4 regions of the Erwinia sp. AnSW2-5 genome follow, and region 3 is predicted to be linked to each of the others. Evidence: predicted binding sites of a transcription regulator. Region 3 holds the regulator's gene; each other region holds the start of a gene.
The links. The regulator CRP, encoded in region 3, controls carbon source genes, mostly activating them, when cyclic AMP is high. The targets are predictions, from matches to a motif close to ATGTGANNNNNNTCACAT.
Positions count from the first base shown of each region.

Region 1: a site for CRP is predicted at 1,990-2,007, ahead of epd (erythrose-4-phosphate dehydrogenase). Genes of this name have one in related genera too.
Region 2: a site for CRP is predicted at 2,866-2,883, ahead of focA (formate transporter FocA). Genes of this name have one in related genera too.
Region 4: a site for CRP is predicted at 1,780-1,797, ahead of pth (aminoacyl-tRNA hydrolase). Genes of this name have one in related genera too.

Region 1 is NZ_JBJGXA010000031.1:47,446-51,916, reverse strand. It holds gene pgk (phosphoglycerate kinase) at 1-720, opposite strand, end outside; gene epd (erythrose-4-phosphate dehydrogenase) at 770-1,789, opposite strand; gene tkt (transketolase) at 2,155-4,146, opposite strand; gene ACFL9S_RS18395 (M48 family metallopeptidase) at 4,434-4,471, shown strand, end outside.
Region 2 is NZ_JBJGXA010000002.1:307,478-311,948, reverse strand. It holds gene serC (3-phosphoserine/phosphohydroxythreonine transaminase) at 1-508, opposite strand, end outside; gene ycaO (30S ribosomal protein S12 methylthiotransferase accessory factor YcaO) at 818-2,575, shown strand; gene focA (formate transporter FocA) at 2,943-3,800, shown strand; gene pflB (formate C-acetyltransferase) at 3,890-4,471, shown strand, end outside.
Region 3 is NZ_JBJGXA010000001.1:334,076-338,546, forward strand. It holds gene ACFL9S_RS01440 (aspartate aminotransferase family protein) at 1-474, shown strand, start outside; gene ACFL9S_RS01445 (YccS/YhfK family putative transporter) at 484-2,565, opposite strand; gene crp (cAMP-activated global transcriptional regulator CRP) at 2,624-3,256, opposite strand; gene ACFL9S_RS01455 (OsmC family protein) at 3,626-4,033, shown strand; gene ACFL9S_RS01460 (LysR substrate-binding domain-containing protein) at 4,035-4,471, opposite strand, start outside.
Region 4 is NZ_JBJGXA010000009.1:60,914-65,384, reverse strand. It holds gene ACFL9S_RS07495 (SulP family inorganic anion transporter) at 1-245, shown strand, start outside; gene ACFL9S_RS07490 (EAL domain-containing protein) at 524-1,063, shown strand; gene pth (aminoacyl-tRNA hydrolase) at 1,112-1,699, opposite strand; gene ychH (stress-induced protein YchH) at 1,973-2,257, shown strand; gene ACFL9S_RS07475 (diguanylate cyclase) at 2,298-3,479, opposite strand; gene ACFL9S_RS07470 (MFS transporter) at 3,580-4,471, opposite strand, start outside.

The DNA of each region.
Region 1 (4,471 bases), on a different contig from region 3:
AGCAACGAAGTCAGGTTCGTACAGAGATTTACCAACGTTGTTGTCGATAGCCACGAAGGTGTTCGCGATGCCACCACCAACAATCACGGTGTCAGCAATGTTCACCAGCGAGTTAAGCACATCGAATTTGGTAGAAACTTTAGAACCACCGACCACAGCAACCATTGGGCGAGCCGGGGTTTTCAGGGCTTTGCCCAGCGCTTCCAGTTCACCTGACAGCAGCGGACCCGCACAGGCGATTGGCGCGAACTTGCCCACGCCATGAGTAGACGCCTGAGCACGGTGAGCCGTACCGAAAGCATCCATCACGAAGATGTCGCACAGGGCTGCATATTTTTTAGAGAGGGTTTCGTCGTCTTTTTTCTCGCCTTTGTTAAAGCGCACGTTTTCCAGCACAACCAGTTTACCTGCGGTCAGCTCAACGCCGTCCAGGTAATCTTTGGCCAGTGAAACATTATCTGCACCCAACTTGTCTTTCAGGTAGTTCACTACCGGCAGCAGAGAAAACTCTTCGTTGTATTCACCTTCGGTCGGGCGACCCAGGTGAGAGGTAACCATCACTTTTGCGCCCTGCTTCAGTGCCGCCTCAATGGTCGGCAGGGAAGCGCGAATACGTGCATCCGACGTCACTTTCCCTTCTTTAACTGGCACGTTCAGATCCGCACGGATCAGAACACGTTTACCAGCCAGATCCAGATCGGTCATCTTAATTACAGACATGGTGAACCCTCTCGTTGATTCTCAAAGTTTTACAGACGCTGTACGCGCCTTACCTGAAACCGCTGGCGGCCATCGCTAACGTCGTATCGATCATACGATTAGCAAAGCCCCATTCGTTATCGCACCAGACTAATGTCTTGATAAGGTGCTGACCACTGACCCGCGTTTGGGTGCCGTCGACAATAGCACTGTGCGGATCATGGTTAAAATCAATGGAGACTAACGGCAATTCCGTGTAGTCCACTATACCACTAAATGCCCCTTCTGACGCACTTTGCAACAGGGCGTTAACCTCGCAGGCGCTGACGGGATCCCGCACACTCACGCTAAGGTCAATGGCCGTTACGTTGATGGTCGGAACACGTACAGCAATCGCTTCAAAACGATCATTAAATTTTGGGAAGAAGCGCGTAATCCCTGCGGCCAGGCGAGTGTCGACAGGAATAATCGACTGACTGGCCGCACGTGTACGACGTAAATCCGGGTGATATGCGTCAATCACCTGCTGGTCATGCATGGCAGAGTGGATGGTTGTCACCGTACCCGACTCAATCCCCCACGCATCATCCAACAGCTTGATAATAGGGATGATGCAGTTCGTGGTGCATGAAGCATTCGACACCAGTAAATGCTCCGGCAGCAGATCTTTTTCATTCACGCCAAAGACCACTGTGGCATCAAGATCGTTGCCGCCGGGATGTGAGAACAGAACCTTTTTGGCCCCTGCCTGCAAATGGGCTTCACCATCCGCACGACTGCCATAAACGCCGGTACAGTCCAGCACGATATCCACATTCAGCTCGCGCCACGGCAGTGCCGCAATCTCAGTATGGTGCAGCAAACGGATCGTGTCATCGCCAACAGAGAGCAGCTCGCGCTCCTGACGCACATCCCAGGCGAAGCGCCCGTGGCTGGTGTCATACTTTAACAGATGCGCCATTCCGGCTGCCTCTGCCAGCTCATTGATGGCAACCACCGTAATCTCGGCACGGCGACCGGTTTCATACAGTGCACGCAACACGTTGCGTCCTATACGACCAAATCCGTTAATGGCAATGCGAACCGTCATATCACTCCTGCTTCAGAATTCACTATGAAATCGGAGGATTAGCCTGAGCCAGCCACCGCGATTTGTACAGGATATTCTTGCATCATAACAAGGCTCAGTCTGAATGGTGATCCTTGTGTGACATAGCACTGAAACGCTTCAGCTAGAATAATAGAAGTAAGGAATAATAGGAATGATCGGGATCAATTGCGCCTTTCAACTTTCGATCTACGTCACAAAATCAGACAAAAGTTAGCGACCAGAGACAAATTTATCGGAAGAAATTTCGTCGACAGATGCACCAGCATCTCACCGCATAAAAAAGGCACCGCGATGCGGTGCCTGTTTATCACTGACCTGCCCGGTGCCGGGCAGGTCATGGCCGATTACAGCAGGCCTTTTGCTTTAGCAACAACGTTATCCACGGTGAAGCCAAACAGTTCAAACAGCTTCTCCGCTGGCGCTGACTCACCAAAGCTGGTCATACCGACGATAGCGCCGTTCAGACCAACGTATTTGAACCAGTAATCTGCGATACCCGCTTCAATCGCCACACGTGCGCTGACTGCTTTCGGCAGCACGGCTTCACGGTAGGCCGCATCCTGCTTGTCGAAAGCATCGGTAGATGGCATGGAAACCACACGCACCTTGCGACCTTCAGCGGTCAGTTTGTCATACGCGCCGACTGCCAGCTCAACTTCTGAGCCGGTTGCAATCAGGATCACTTCAGGCGTACCTGCGCAGTCCTTCAGCACATAAGCACCACGTGCCACGTTTGCCAGCTGCTCAGCAGTACGGTCCTGCTGTGCCAGATTCTGACGTGACAGGATCAGGGCCGTCGGGCCATCGTTACGCTCAATCGCATATTTCCATGCAATGGCTGATTCTACCTGGTCACATGGACGCCACAGGCTCATGTTCGGCGTGACTCGCAGGCTGGCGATCTGCTCAACCGGCTGGTGAGTCGGGCCGTCTTCGCCCAGACCGATAGAGTCATGGGTGTAGACCATCACCTGGCGGATCTTCATCAGTGCCGCCATACGCGCCGCATTACGGGCATATTCAACAAACATCAGGAAGGTCGCGGTGTACGGCAGGAAACCGCCGTGCAGGGTGATGCCGTTGGCAATCGCGGTCATACCGAATTCGCGCACACCGTAATGGATGTAGTTACCCGCTGCATCTTCGTTGATTGGCTTAGAACCAGACCACATTGTCAGGTTGCTTGGTGCCAGATCAGCGGAACCGCCCAGGTATTCCGGCAGCAGTTTACCAAAGGCTTCAATGGCATTCTGTGACGCTTTACGGCTGGCGATTTTAGACGGGTTAGCCTGCAGCTCTTCAACAAACTTCTGCGACTCGGTTGCCCAGTTCGCTGGCAGTTCGTTCTTCACGCGGCGTGTGAACTCTTCCGCCAGTTCAGGGAAGGCTTTCGCATAGGCAGCAAACTTCTCATTCCATGCCGCTTCTTTCGCCTTGCCTGCTTCTTTCGCATCCCACTGAGCATAGATGTCTGAAGGAATTTCAAACGGCGCATAGTTCCAACCCAGTTGCTTACGGGTCAGTGCGATCTCATCATCACCCAGCGGCGCGCCGTGGGAATCATGCGTACCGGCTTTGTTCGGTGAACCGAAGCCGATAACAGTTTTGCACATCAGCAATGAAGGCTTGTCGCTAACCGCTTTCGCTTCTTCAACGGCTTTTTTGATGGCATCAGCATCGTGACCGTCTACGCCGCGCACTACGTGCCAGCCGTAAGACTCGAAGCGTTTCGCCGTATCATCGGTGAACCAGCCTTCAATGTGGCCGTCAATGGAGATCCCGTTGTCATCATAGAACGCCACCAGTTTGCCCAACTTCAGCGTTCCCGCCAGTGAACACACTTCGTGGGAGATACCTTCCATCATGCAGCCATCACCCAGGAACACGTAGGTGTTATGGTCAACAACATCATGGCCTGGACGGTTGAACTGCGCTGACAGCGTACGTTCAGCAATCGCCATACCTACGGCGTTCGCGATACCCTGGCCCAGTGGACCGGTGGTGGTTTCCACGCCTGCGGTATAGCCGTATTCAGGGTGACCTGGGGTTTTGGAGTGCAGCTGACGGAAGTTAGCCAGTTCACCGATTGGCAGGTCATAACCGCTGAGATGCAACAGGCTGTAGATCAGCATAGAGCCGTGACCATTAGACAGCACAAAGCGGTCGCGGTCGGCCCACAGAGGATTTGTAGGGTTGTGATTCAGGAAGTCACGCCACAGGACTTCGGCGATATCGGCCATACCCATTGGGGCACCCGGGTGGCCGGATTTGGCTTTTTGCACCGCATCCATACTTAATGCGCGAATGGCGTTGGCAAGCTCTTTACGAGAAGACATTTTCTACTCCAGGTCGGATTTAACGCTTCGCCGTCCTTAACCTATTGTAATGAATGAGTTATCAGGCAAAGCCGAAGGAAAGTCGACCATCAATGTACATGAAATACGGGTAACATGTACATGCCGCAGGATGTAAAAAAAATCACAGAAGTTACGGGTTGAGATCACGGCGACTAGGCAATCGCCTTTACACGCGCTATAACACCTCTTCTGTCGGCTTTTTTTTTCCGACATTTTTTTTCAACTTAATGATTTTCCTACCTTGTTACCTAAATGGATGAACTGGAATGAAGAAACGTATTGCTTTTGCAGCACTCGCACTGGC
Region 2 (4,471 bases), on a different contig from region 3:
CAACTTTATCGCCAAAATCCGGAGTTTCCGGGATAGCGATACCGTCAATCGTTTCATTCGGGCAGTAATGCACGTAAGCAGCGTCATCAGACAACGCCCACTCGCTCATTGGAGTGATACCACGCAGACCATCAATCGTCGTTTTGGCATCGATCACGTTTGGCGTGCAATATTTCTGCGCCTCTTTTACTGCGCTGGCTGCCCAGTAACCACCATCAACATAGTCCGCCGTAGCATGTTGCCCCAACAGATTCATCGGGATGGCAGCGAACTGAGCGCGAGCACCGCCGTGGCAGAATAAAACTTTATAGTTGGAGGGGATTTTCAGCAGATCACGAAAATCTTTTTCAGCCTCTTCCGCGACCTGAATAAATTCCTTACTACGGTGGCTGATCTCCATTACGGAGGTTCCTAAACCCTGCCAGTTGCAGAGTTCCTGTTCAGCACGACGAAGCACTTCTACCGGCAACATAGCCGGGCCTGAGCTAAAATTGAAAACCTGACTCATTTCCCCTCACCACCTTCAGATCAATCGGTTTTGATTCCTCCATCGGTTTTATCATTGCCACCCCGTTGCTGCAATGATTTATCCGGTCAACCGACCAGTTCACCGCCCTGTGCCGCAACAGCTTGTAGGGGAAATGCAACAGCAGACGATATTTTGTGAGGTGTTTTCCTGTTTGAAAAACAGACCCGTTATCTTTTCATCGTAAAATGGCATTCTTCCTGTCATGAAATTACTGATGCCGGATAGCGGTTCCGCCGGAAACCCCGTATCATTGCGCGCTTTCCGTACAATCAATGACGAGTGGGCAAAATGACTCAAACTTATATCCCAGGCAAAGACGCCGCGCTGGAAGTTTCCATCGCACGCTTTCAGCAAAAACTGCAGGATCTTGGCTTCAACATCGAAGAAGCATCCTGGCTGAACCCTGTCCCGAATGTCTGGTCAGTTCATATCCGCGATCGCGACTGCCCACTGTGTTTTACCAATGGTAAAGGCGCGAGCAAAAAAGCGGCTCTGGCCTCTGCACTGGGCGAATACTTTGAACGCCTGTCCACCAACTATTTCTTCGCTGATTTCTGGTTAGGCGAGAAGATCGCCAATGGCGACTTCGTTCACTACCCTAACGAGAAGTGGTTCCCACTGCCGGAAGATGACCAGTTGCCAGAAGGCATCCTGGATCCGCGTCTGCGTAAATTCTACGACCCGGAAAATGAAGTCAGCGCCAGCGAACTGATTGATTTGCAGTCTGGCAATGCCGCACGCGGCATCTGTGGCCTGCCGTTTACTCGCCAGTCGGATCAGCAAACGGTTTACATCCCGATGAACATCATCGGCAACCTGTACGTATCAAACGGTATGTCTGCGGGTAATACAGCCAACGAAGCCCGCGTTCAGGGGCTTTCAGAAGTGTTCGAGCGCTATATTAAAAATCGCATTATCGCGGAATCAATCAGCCTGCCGACAATTCCACAGGATGTGTTAAATCGTTATCCGGGCGTCGTTGAAGCCATTGCCTCGCTGGAAGCAGAAGGTTTCCCAATTTTCTCCTACGACGCCTCACTGGGCGGCAAATATCCTGTCATCTGTGTCGTGCTGTTTAACCCTGCAAATGGCACGTGTTTCGCCTCCTTTGGTGCCCACCCTGACTTTGGCGTGGCGCTGGAGCGTACCGTCACCGAACTGCTGCAGGGCCGTGGCCTGAAAGATTTAGATGTGTTCACCCCGCCGACCTTCGACGATGAAGAAGTGGCAGAGCACGCCAATCTGGAAACACACTTTATCGATTCCAGCGGTCTGATCTCGTGGGATATGTTCAAGGATGATGCCGATTATCCATTCGTGGACTGGAGCTTCAAAGGCAGCACAGAAGAAGAGTTCTCGACGCTGATGGACATCTTCAAGTCAGAAGATCAGGAAGTTTACATCGCTGACTATGAGCATCTGGATGTTTACGCTTGCCGTATCATCGTGCCGGGCATGTCGGATATCTATCCGGCAGAAGACCTGCTGCTGGCTAACAACAGCATGGGCGCTTACCTGCGTGAGACGCTGCTCAGCCTGCCCGAAAGCAGCTGGGAGAAAGCAGACTATCTGTCCCTGCTGGAGCAGTTGGATGAAGACGGCCATGATGACTTCACCCGTGTACGCGAACTGCTGGGCCTTGCAACTGGTAAAGATAACGGCTGGTACACACTGCGCATTGGTGAACTGAAAGCGATGCTGGCATTGGCCGCAGGCGATCTGGAACAGGCATTGATTTGGACAGAATGGACCATGGAGTTCAATCAGTCGATCTTCAGCGCCGAACGCGCCAACTACTATCGCTGCCTGCAAACACTGCTGTTATTGAGCCAGGAAGAGGGCCGCGATCCCCTGCAGTACCATACGGCATTTGTCCGTATGTACGGTCAGGAAGCGGTAGACACCGCTTCTGCAGCTATCAGCGGTGAAGCACCGTTTTATGGCTTGCAGAGTGTTGATAGCGATCTGAAAGCGTTCCCGGCACATCAATCGCTGCTGGCCGCTTATGAAAAACTTCAGGTGGCTAAACGTCTTTACTGGAAATAACTGACTATAAAAATGGCACCACATTAAAGGTGTCATAAACAGACAGTATTATTTCATTTCTGCCGATCTCCACCGGCAGGTTAATAAAAGGTAACAGCGCAGGCTGTTACCTTTTTAATTGTTACAAGATTGCTATATATACTCTCATTTCTTCACCCGCCCCATCACGGAACACGTGCGAGACTCAAATATTTTTTTAAAAATTAAAAAAGTTTTAATTTATAAAAATCAATATCTTAACCACATAAACCACCAATACAGAAGGCCTTAAGCGCTAATTTGCCGGGGCTATATGATCCACATCAAATTCTTTCCTATACTCCTTTGTTAGACTTTCTTCGCTGATTACTTTTGGGAGAACGTTAGTGTGAAAACTGGCAACCCCTTTGACTTATTATTACCGTCAGAAATGGCGAAAGTTGCTGAAGATGCAGGTGTCTATAAAGCAACGAAACACCCCTTCACCACATTTTTTCTGGCAATTACCGCTGGAGTTTTCATCTCCATCGCCTTTGCTTTCTATATCACTGCCACGACGGGTACGTCTGCTGTCCCCTGGGGGCTGGCAAAGCTGGTTGGTGGTATCTGCTTTTCACTGGGTTTGATGTTGGTTGTGGTTTGCGGTGCTGACCTGTTTACTTCCACTGTTCTTACCGTGGTCGCTAAAGCCAGCGGCCGTATTACCTGGGCGCAGCTCGCCCGCAACTGGATCATCGTCTATGTAGGCAACTTTATCGGTGCCATCTTCTTTGTTGCTCTGATTTGGTTTGCCGGGCAGTACATGGCGGCCAACGGTGCCTGGGGACTGAATGTCCTGCAAACCGCTGACCATAAAATGCACCATACTTTCACGGAAGCTGTCTGCCTTGGCATTTTGGCGAATCTGATGGTGTGCATGGCTGTATGGATGAGTTACTCCGGGCGCAGTCTGATGGACAAAATGTTTGCCATGGTGCTGCCAGTTGCGATGTTTGTTGCCAGTGGATTTGAGCACAGCATCGCCAACATGTTTCTCGTCCCGATGGCGATCATCATTAAAGACTTTGCGACTCCCGAGTTCTGGCAAGCTACCGGAGCAAGTGCAGAGCAGTTTTCGCACCTCACCGTTGGCCATTTTATTACCGATAACCTGATCCCGGTGACACTGGGCAATATCATCGGTGGTGGTTTGCTGGTTGGTTTAACGTACTGGGTAATTTATCTGCGTGATGGCGACCATCACTGATTGGCCCACTAACACAATATTGCAACCGTCGGTGTGATGTCACCCGGCGGGAACGTACATCGAACTTCACGTTATAAGGTAGGTATCAAATGACCGAGCTTAATCAAAAAATGGCGGCAGCCTGGGAAAGCTTTGCACAGGGCGAATGGCAGACCAGCGTTAACGTCCGTGACTTCATCCAGAAAAACTACACACCGTATGAAGGCGACGAAGCGTTCCTGGCCGGTGCCACTGAGGCAACGACGGCTCTGTGGGACAAAGTGATGGAAGGCATCAAACAAGAAAACCGCACGCATGCGCCGGTTGACTTTGATACCGACCTGCCATCAACCATCACCTCTCACGATGCGGGCTATATCAATAAAAGCCTGGAACAAATCGTTGGCCTGCAGACAGAAGCCCCACTGAAACGTGCGCTGATCCCTTTCGGCGGCATTAAAATGGTTGAAGGTTCGTGCAAAGTGTATGGCCGCGAACTTGATCCGACAGTGAAAAAAATCTTCTCCGAATACCGTAAAACCCATAACCAGGGTGTATTCGATGTGTACACTCCCGATATTATGCGTTGTCGTAAATCAGGTGTGCTGACTGGTCTGCCTGACGCATACGGTCGTGGTCGTATCATTGGTGACTACCGCCGCGTAGCGCTGTACGGTATTGACGCACTGATG
Region 3 (4,471 bases):
GATATCCTCACCACAGCCAAAGCGCTGGGCGGTGGTTTCCCGGTCAGTGCCATGCTAACCACCAACGACATTGCCTCGGTCATGGCGCCTGGCGTGCACGGCACTACCTATGGCGGCAATCCGCTGGCCTGTGCAGTCGCTGAAGCGGCGCTCGATATCATCAATACCCCAGAGGTGCTGGAAGGTGTGGAAGAGCGCCGTCAGCTGTTCGTTGATGCGCTGCAGGCGCTGGATGCTCGTTTCGATCTGTTCAGCGATATTCGTGGCAAAGGCCTGCTGATGGGCGCGGAGCTGAAACCTCAGCACGCCGGTAAAGCGCGCGATATTCTTAACGCGGCGGCAGAGGCCGGTGTGATGGTGCTGGTCGCCGGAACGGACGTGATGCGTTTTGCGCCTTCACTGGTGATTGAGCCAACTGATATCGCCGAAGGTATGGCACGGTTTGCGACAGCGGTCGAAAATGTTCTGAAATAAGGCCCGTTTCTACGTTTTCGATTTACGTAGTCGTCGGGATAGCCAGCGGCCATGATGTGGGCGCTGGCTCCAGGTCAGGGACGAAATGGTGTGCATCACGCTGAGGTGACCCAGAATACGCTTCACGTGTCGTTCCATGATGGTCACGGGTCCCTGATGGAAATCCTCGGGGGCATCCAGTACATTGCTGCCCGAGTCCGGCCCGTCATACTCCAGACGCTGCTGACAGCGTTGCAGGGCAATTTCGCAGGATTGCAGATAGCGCTCTGCCAGCGTTGGCGTCAGCATGGTATGTTCCCGCGCCAGAATCGTCATGGCGTTGATATGCTCAACAATAAACTGGCTGTGGGTGACCCACAGCTGCATATCGGCCAGGTAGCGTGAATTAAAGCCCGGTTCCTGCATCGCCTGATGCAGTGAGTTAAACAGCGCATTGTGCGCCTGATTCACCCGCATCCGCTGATAGGCCAGTTTCTCCGCATCCTGTTCGCTGCCCAGCAGCTTCTGTAATGCCTCCTGATAGGTCTCCAGCGCATCGTGCGCATTCTGGCGCATCAACCCACTCTGCCACTGTGGCCACAGCCAAATCATGCCGCCAAAGGCAATCAGACAGCCCATTAGCGTGTCCATTAAGCGAGGCAGCAGGAACTGCGCACCGTTTAGCGACAGCAGTTGCAGCGTATACACCGCCGTGACGGTGAATCCCACGGTGGCCCAGCCATAAAACTTACGGATAAACAGGTAGCTCACCAGGGTGATCAGCAACATCACCAGCAGCACCCAGGATTCCGGGGCATGTAAACCGAGTGTGGCAGCGGCAATCGCCAGCCCGGCCAGCGTTCCCAGCGCCCTGTGCTGGATACGGACGCGGGTAGCGCTGTAGCCGTTGAGGCTGACAAACATCACCGTCATCAGGATCCAGTAAGGTTTCGGCAGATTGAAGAACAGGGCCAGCGAACTGGCAAAGGTCAGCATCACGGCGAAGCGTGCGGCGGTACGCAGGGCAGAGGACTTCAGCGACAGATAGCTTTTCAACGCAGGGAACAGCGGCAGGCGGCGCTGGCGGTCAGCCATCAGGTCGCGACGGTACAGCGGATGCTGGGTGCGTAGCACGCGGGCGATGCGGCTGAAGTGGTAGTAACAGAAGTTACCGACCGGATTATCGGGGTGCTGACGGGAGATTTTCTCCAGTGCCTGAAGCTGTTTTTCCATCGTGAAACGTTCAGGGAAGCGGTGGTAGAGGATATCGTCAGCCAGTACCCGCAGGCGGGTGGCAATCGTCTGCGCATTCCAGCGGATCACCGCCTCGGCGTGGCTCTGCTCCACCAGCTTTTGCACTTCCTCCGGCTGGTGCAGGCTAACGGCAATATGCTCCTGCAAATCCAGTGCGACCTGAAATGCACGCGTCAGACGCTGATAATGGCTGTCGCGACTGGCGGCCAGCATATGCATCTGCTGGTAACAGGTGTTAATCAGGTCGACGGCTTTCTGCTGGCGGACCAGCAGCGGCGGCAGGGCGGTTTGGGGATCGGTCAGCTGGGTTAACAGGCTGTATTTCGCTTCGCAATAATCAGCCAGTTCATGATAGAGCAGGCTGAGGGTTTCGCGCATCGGCTGCTCTTTCCACAGCCAGAACCAGAACCAGTTAAATGCGCCATACCAGACGGTGCCGAGAATAAACAGCAGCGGTGGCTGCCACATGGGCATGCGCCCGGCCAGGCTGAGTGTGAAGATAGCGGCAATCAACGATGCCGGAAGCAGGCGCGCGTGCAGCGGGCTGATCTCACCAGTCACGCCAAGCAAGAGTGCCATGACCAGCAGGATCACGGGCAGTGGCACCGCTTCGGCCCCGGCGTACTGAATCAAAAAGCTACTGAAGGCAAACAGGCAACCGCCGACGATCAGGCGTTTAAAGAAGCGTTTGTGCGGGGTATCAAGGCCGGCATTATTACAACAGGCGGGGACTAATGAGAACAGCAGGCCATTTTGCAGGTTGCCCAGCATCCAGCCGATCGCCACGGGTAAACAGAGCACCAGCGTTTGCCTGAGTGCGTAGTTAACTTCCGGGTGATAGATAATTCTCCGCCACATGAGCCACACCAAATAAAAAACGGCGCGACTGAGGGTCGCGCCGTGGGTTCAGAGCCGGTTAACGAGTGCCGTAAACAACAATGGTTTTACCATGTGCGGAGATCAGGTTCTGATCTTCCAGCATTTTCAGAATACGACCCACCGTTTCGCGGGAGCAGCCGACGATCTGGCCGATCTCCTGACGGGTGATTTTGATCTGCATTCCATCCGGGTGCGTCATGGCATCCGGTTGTTTTGCCAGATTCAGCAACGTCTGGGCAATGCGTCCGGTCACATCAAGGAAAGCTAAATTGCCCACTTTCTCTGATGTCACTTGCAGGCGACGCGCCATCTGTGAAGACAGGCGCATCAGAATGTCAGGATTCACCTGAATCAACTGACGGAATTTTTTGTAGGAAATTTCAGCCACTTCACAGGCTGTTTTCGCACGTACCCACGCACTACGCTCCTGACCTTCTTCAAACAGGCCCAGTTCGCCAATGAAGTCGCCCTGATTGAGGTAGGAGAGGATCATCTCTTTGCCTTCTTCATCCTTGATTAACACCGCTACCGATCCTTTAACGATGTAATAGAGGGTTTCCGCCTTCTCACCCTGATGAATCAGAGTGCTTTTGGATGGATATTTGTGAATATGGCAATGTGACAGGAACCATTCGAGTGTAGGGTCTGTTTGCGGTTTGCCGAGAACCATTCGCTGTTATCCTCTGTTGTAATCGTGCCTAAATATACCCTGAATTCTGCGTCCTTCAGAGGCGTTGCCGCTGAACTGAAACACGAAATATTTGTGGGTATCAGGGTATGTATCCCTGCAAGGCGTTGAAATATTCAAGCGTTCCCATAGGAAAATTATACGGGCCTCTGTTAAGAGCATGGCTCGTGCTGTCGTCCCGTTTTTACCGTGCATTGTTATGCCAGTAAAATATTGCAGCTTCGTTTGTAGCACAGCTTTACAAGACTGTCTTCTGTTGTCTCGCTTCAGCATAGTTCTAAAACGGCAGCGTTGCCGTTTTTGTTAGTGCAGCGTACTCTGCGGTAACTGAATCAATGAGAGGATTTTGTGATGCAAGCACGCGTTAAGTGGGTTGAAGGGATGACGTTTTTGGGCGAATCCTCATCCGGCCATCAGGTTTTGATGGATGGTAATGCCGGGGATAAAGCGCCCAGCCCGATGGAAATGGTGCTGATGGCGGCTGGGGGATGCAGTGCTATTGATGTGGTGTCTATTCTGCAGAAAGGCCGCCACGATGTTGCTGATTGTGAAGTCAAACTGACCTCGGAACGTCGTGAAGAGGCACCGCGAATTTTCACCCATATTAACCTGCACTTTATTGTCAGTGGCAAAGCGCTGGGCGATAAAGCGGTGTCACGTGCGGTCGATCTCTCTGCTGAGAAATATTGCTCGGTGGCGATCATGCTGGGGAACGCAGTGAAAATTAGCCACAGCTTTGAGGTTATCGACCTCGCCTGATTCAGGTGAGCTGCTTGCATGCCTGACGGATTAGCATCAGCAAGCGCTGCGCGCTGGCGGTGAGTGGAGATTGCTTTGGCCACACAGCGGCATAGTGCAGTGAAGGGAGCGCCGGGATGGCGAGTGCCCGCAGTGTGGAATTAAACCGGATCAACAGCGGGTGTGGCAGCAACATAAGATAGTTTGCCTGCTGCACCAGCTGTAACCCGTGCGAGAGTGAATGCGTATAGACAGGCGGCTGCTCCAGCTGTTGAAAGAAAGTCGCCAGATGCGCGTCCAGCCTGACGGCCACCTCGCTCTCTTCTCCGGCGAAAAGCCACTTACTCCCTCTCAATTGTTGCAGATCGTTCGTCTGTACCTGCGGGTGATGTCGGTTCGCCACAACATTCAGTGAGGTCTTAAATAACGGTTGTATCGCCAGCCCGTCCGGTAACACCT
Region 4 (4,471 bases), on a different contig from region 3:
AGGAGCTTTTCCACCCGGAGCAGGACCCGGATAACGTGGTGATAGATTTTGCGCGCACCCGAGTGATGGACTCCAGCGGCGTTGAGGCAATTGACAAATTAACGGCACGCTATCTGGAAGCGGGAAAAAGTTTGCGTCTGCGTCATCTTAGTGAGGATTGCATCAGTCTGCTGCAACAGGCTGGGCCATTTTGCAGCCATGAACTTGATGATCCTGATTATAAAGTTGCTAGCAACGACGTCTGAACCATAAAGCTAACGCTGGTCCTGCCGATAATCTAAAAATCGTCATTCGACGACGGCGAATACAGAATTTACTTCTATAGTTTATCTGTACTGCTTTTTTTTTCACTGGCAGGATGCCCGTTAACTGGCCCGACGGCATGAAAAACGATTTTTTTTGTACTCCTGTTCATACGCTTACCGGTGAGTTGATCGCTATTGATCTCAGTTACCGGCCTCAGCCTTTGGCTGTCACTGGACCACCAGGCGCTGTACTTCCGCCTCTGTTGCCACAGGATCGGTTGTTAAATCAGTTACTGATCATTGAAGAATATGCGGACTACTTTCGTCAGCATGGCCTGCTGTGCAGTGTCGCCATTGATTTTCAACTGGCGCGTGCCGTCACAGAATCATCGTTTATTCAGCAGATCCTCAGCCAGCTGCCTTTTGTGCGGCTCAAACTGTCGGAAGATTTTCCCAATCTGCATGACGGCATGAACAACCCGTTATTGCGCACGTTGATTGAGCAGCTGAATATTATCTGGCTGGATGACCTGGGCGCGGGTGATGCCAATCTCAACGCATTACAGTCGAATATGTTCGAAGCGGTGAAACTCGATCGGCAGTTTTATCTCGAAAACGTCGATAAACCATTTTTTACCGTACTGATTAATCATATTCGCCAGTACACCAACCGGGTGATTGTTGAAGGCGTAGCCGGAGACGGGCAGCTTGATACATTACGTCACAGCAAAATCTGGGGTGTGCAGGGCTATTTCAGCCCGGAGTTGACGCTGGAAAATCTGGAATACAATGACGGCCAGCGTTGTGAAAATCAGTAGCTTCGCTGTGGCAGACACCCCAGCGATAGCTCAATAACGGGCAAAACGTCAGACGGCTTTGTAGCTGTGCAGGCGGTTCATGGCCTTCAGTTTGTCTTCCTTTAACCATACTTCGGTACAACGCGCTGCTTCATCGATAGCGTTATCAATCAGAGCCTGTTCCGCAGCCTGAGGTTTACCCAATACAAACCCCACCACTTTGTTACGGTCACCCGGATGACCAATGCCAATGCGCAGACGATGGAAGTCCAGGTTGTTACCCAGCTTGCTGATGATATCTTTCAGCCCATTGTGCCCTCCGTGACCGCCACCCTGTTTAAACTTTGCCACGCCAGGAAGCAGGTCTAGCTCATCATGCGCCACCAGTATTTCTTCAGGCGCGATGCGATAAAACGTGGCCATCGCCGCTACGGCTTTGCCACTGAGGTTCATAAAGGTGGTGGGGACCAACAGGCGCACGTCTTCGCCGCCAATATTGAGACGCGCGGTATAACCGTAAAATTTGCTCTCTTCTTTTAACGACTGATTATGGCGTTCAGCCAGCAAGTCAACATACCAGGCACCGGCATTGTGGCGCGTGGCGGCGTATTCAGCGCCGGGGTTGGCAAGGCCAACAATCAGTTTGATGCTGCTCACAAGTAGATTTTCCTGAAACGTGCGGGATGAAAACGGCTAGTTTACTGAAGCGGTTGCGATAACTCAAAGATCTGCACGCATTGTGATGAAAATCACAATGATTGACCAGGGTGATAATACGTTTTCTATATAAAAACAGTCTGTTAGTCGTAAAGTTTTGTCAGAATATAAGCTATAAATGTGATCGCAGACTCATCAGCGCAGTTAAAGATTGCCTAGACTGATCGCATCTGGCAATGGAGTTTGCCTTTTTACACTGACTGGAGGTGCGCAATGAAACGTAAACATTCACATTTACTGGGTAACGCTCTGATGATACTGGGCCTGGTGGTGATGATTGGCGGGGTAGGTTACTCAGTGGTGAATCAAATCCCGCAGTTCAGCTTGCCGCAGTTTATGGTGCATGGTGCACTGGCCAGTATCTTTATCGGTGCGCTGCTCTGGCTGGTTGGCGCGAGGATCAGCGGGCGCGAAAAAATTGCCGATCGCTACTACTGGGTGCGTCACTGCGGCGATAAACGCTGCCGTCACGGTGCCAGTCAGCAACACAATCGATAACGCTAAATCGGCTACACACCCGGCCTGGCCGGGTGTGTAGCTAAGCCATTTTACTGGCAAACAGAGTCCTCACATCCTCATTATTGGTCGCACCATAGGTTTTAACCTGATTCCTCCCTGCGGCCTTCGCCTGATATAACGCATCATCTGCCGCTGCCATTAAACTGTCGATAGCATCGCGATCGGGCTGGCAGCTTGCCACGCCAATGCTCACGCTATAACTCACGTTCTCGGGGCAGGATCGCTCCACCACGTTGCGGATCCGTTCGGCAACCTGGATGCATTCCCCTTCTGCGCACATCAAAACAGCAGCGAACTCCTCACCGCCCACACGTGCAAAATAGCCGTCAGCCGGTAACTCGCGCGTGACCTGATGGCAGAAGTCGATCAGCACGCGATCACCTTGCGAATGACCATAGCGATCGTTAATCGATTTAAAGTGGTCGAGGTCAAACAGCATCACTGACAAGGGTTGCTTGCTGCAACTCCAGCTGGCGGTCAGTTGAGTGGTTTTCTCAAACAGTGCACGGCGATTCCAAACCCCGGTTAACGGATCAAGCAGCGACGCCTGACGGTAAATAATCTGCGTACGTTCATTCACCATCGCCATCATCGTAAAGCTCAGGCCAATCACCACCAGGATCGACTCCAGAATGACATACACCGAGAAACTTGAACCGCCGATGGCGCCATGTACCGGGTTAGGGATCCCGCCGTCCAGTAATGCCCGCAGAATACTAAAGCCAAGGTGGATGCCCAGCAGTAACTGGGCGGGCCACCAGGTCACCGGAAGCAGGGGGCGCGAACGGTGCAGTTCATACAGCATGGCTGAGGTATAGATAATGCACAGCAGGCTGCTGACCAGAATCCGCATGGGCAGCGAGGTATAGAAAGAGGGGAACAGACAGAGTACAGCCCATACCCCCATCCCCGGCAGCCACAACCAGCGGCCCCGCGCTCCGCGCAGCGCACGGAATGCATTCAGTTGCAGACCGTACGCGCACAACACCAGCAGGTTACCCACCACAATCGGCAGAAACATAAAGCCTGAGCTACGCAGGCTGCTGAGTCCGACGGCTATAATGCTGAGCAACAACGAGAGACAGTTAAACCCCAGTACTCTGCTGTACTGCGCTCCGCGCCACGCGAACACCATGATTATGCTGAGAAAAGCCAGCACATAGAGTTCGCAGACAAACAGCGTATATACATCGAGTACCATTTTGGGATAATTCCTGGATAAGCTATCAGAGCAAAATATCACTAATGAATACTTACCAACAGGGGGGCCGAACCGTGACAGTAAAAAAATTAATGTAAATTCAGGATAGTACACGGCGCGCAGGCACCAGACAGCGCCAGATAGCCACGGCACAGAGCAATGTCACCACCATCAGGACCAGCAGTAGCTGGTGAAAAGCGGTCTCTGCCAGCGGCAGAAGATCCGGGCGGCTGACATGATAGCTGGCCAGCTGACGTGCTTCTTCGATCGATTTACCCTGCTGTGACAGTTGGTTAACCAGCAACTGGCTGAACAGCGTACTGACGCTCGCCAGCGCCACGCCTTCACCAGCCACGCGGACGGTACTAAAGATACCGGTTGCCATCCCGGCGCGCTGAGGTGGCACCACGCTCACCGATAAATTATCCATCAGTCCCCAGGGCAGACCGCTGCCGCTGCCGATCATCACCATCGCCAGCAGCGTCAGCGCCAGTGAGCTGTGCGGTGTTATCAGACTGAGCAGACCAATACCGGCGGCTGCAAGCAGTAAGCCTGCACAGCTGACGCTGCCAGGATGAAAGCGGCGCGTCAGCGTGACGGCGAGGGAAGGCACTACCAGCATGGGCAGCGAGATCGCCAGCATCAGCAGGCCGGTGGTCAGTGCGTCATAACCGTAGAAGCCCATAAAGCGCAGTGGCAGCAGCACCAGCAGCACCACAAAGCAGTAGCAGGTAGCGACCGGCAGCAGCTGTACACCGACAAAGCGGCCATAGCGGAACAGGCTGAGGTCAAGCATCGGGTGCGCGCTACGGCGCTCAATCCAGACAAACAGCAGCGCCATGACCAGAGAGGCCAGCAGTAATCCGGTTGCCAGCGTACCCGCGCCGCTGTCAGCCACCTGTAGCATTCCCCAGGTGAACAGGGTGAGTGTGGCGCTGAAGCTGATGATGCCCGGCCAGTCCAGCGCGTGGGCATCAGGGTTGCGTGATTCC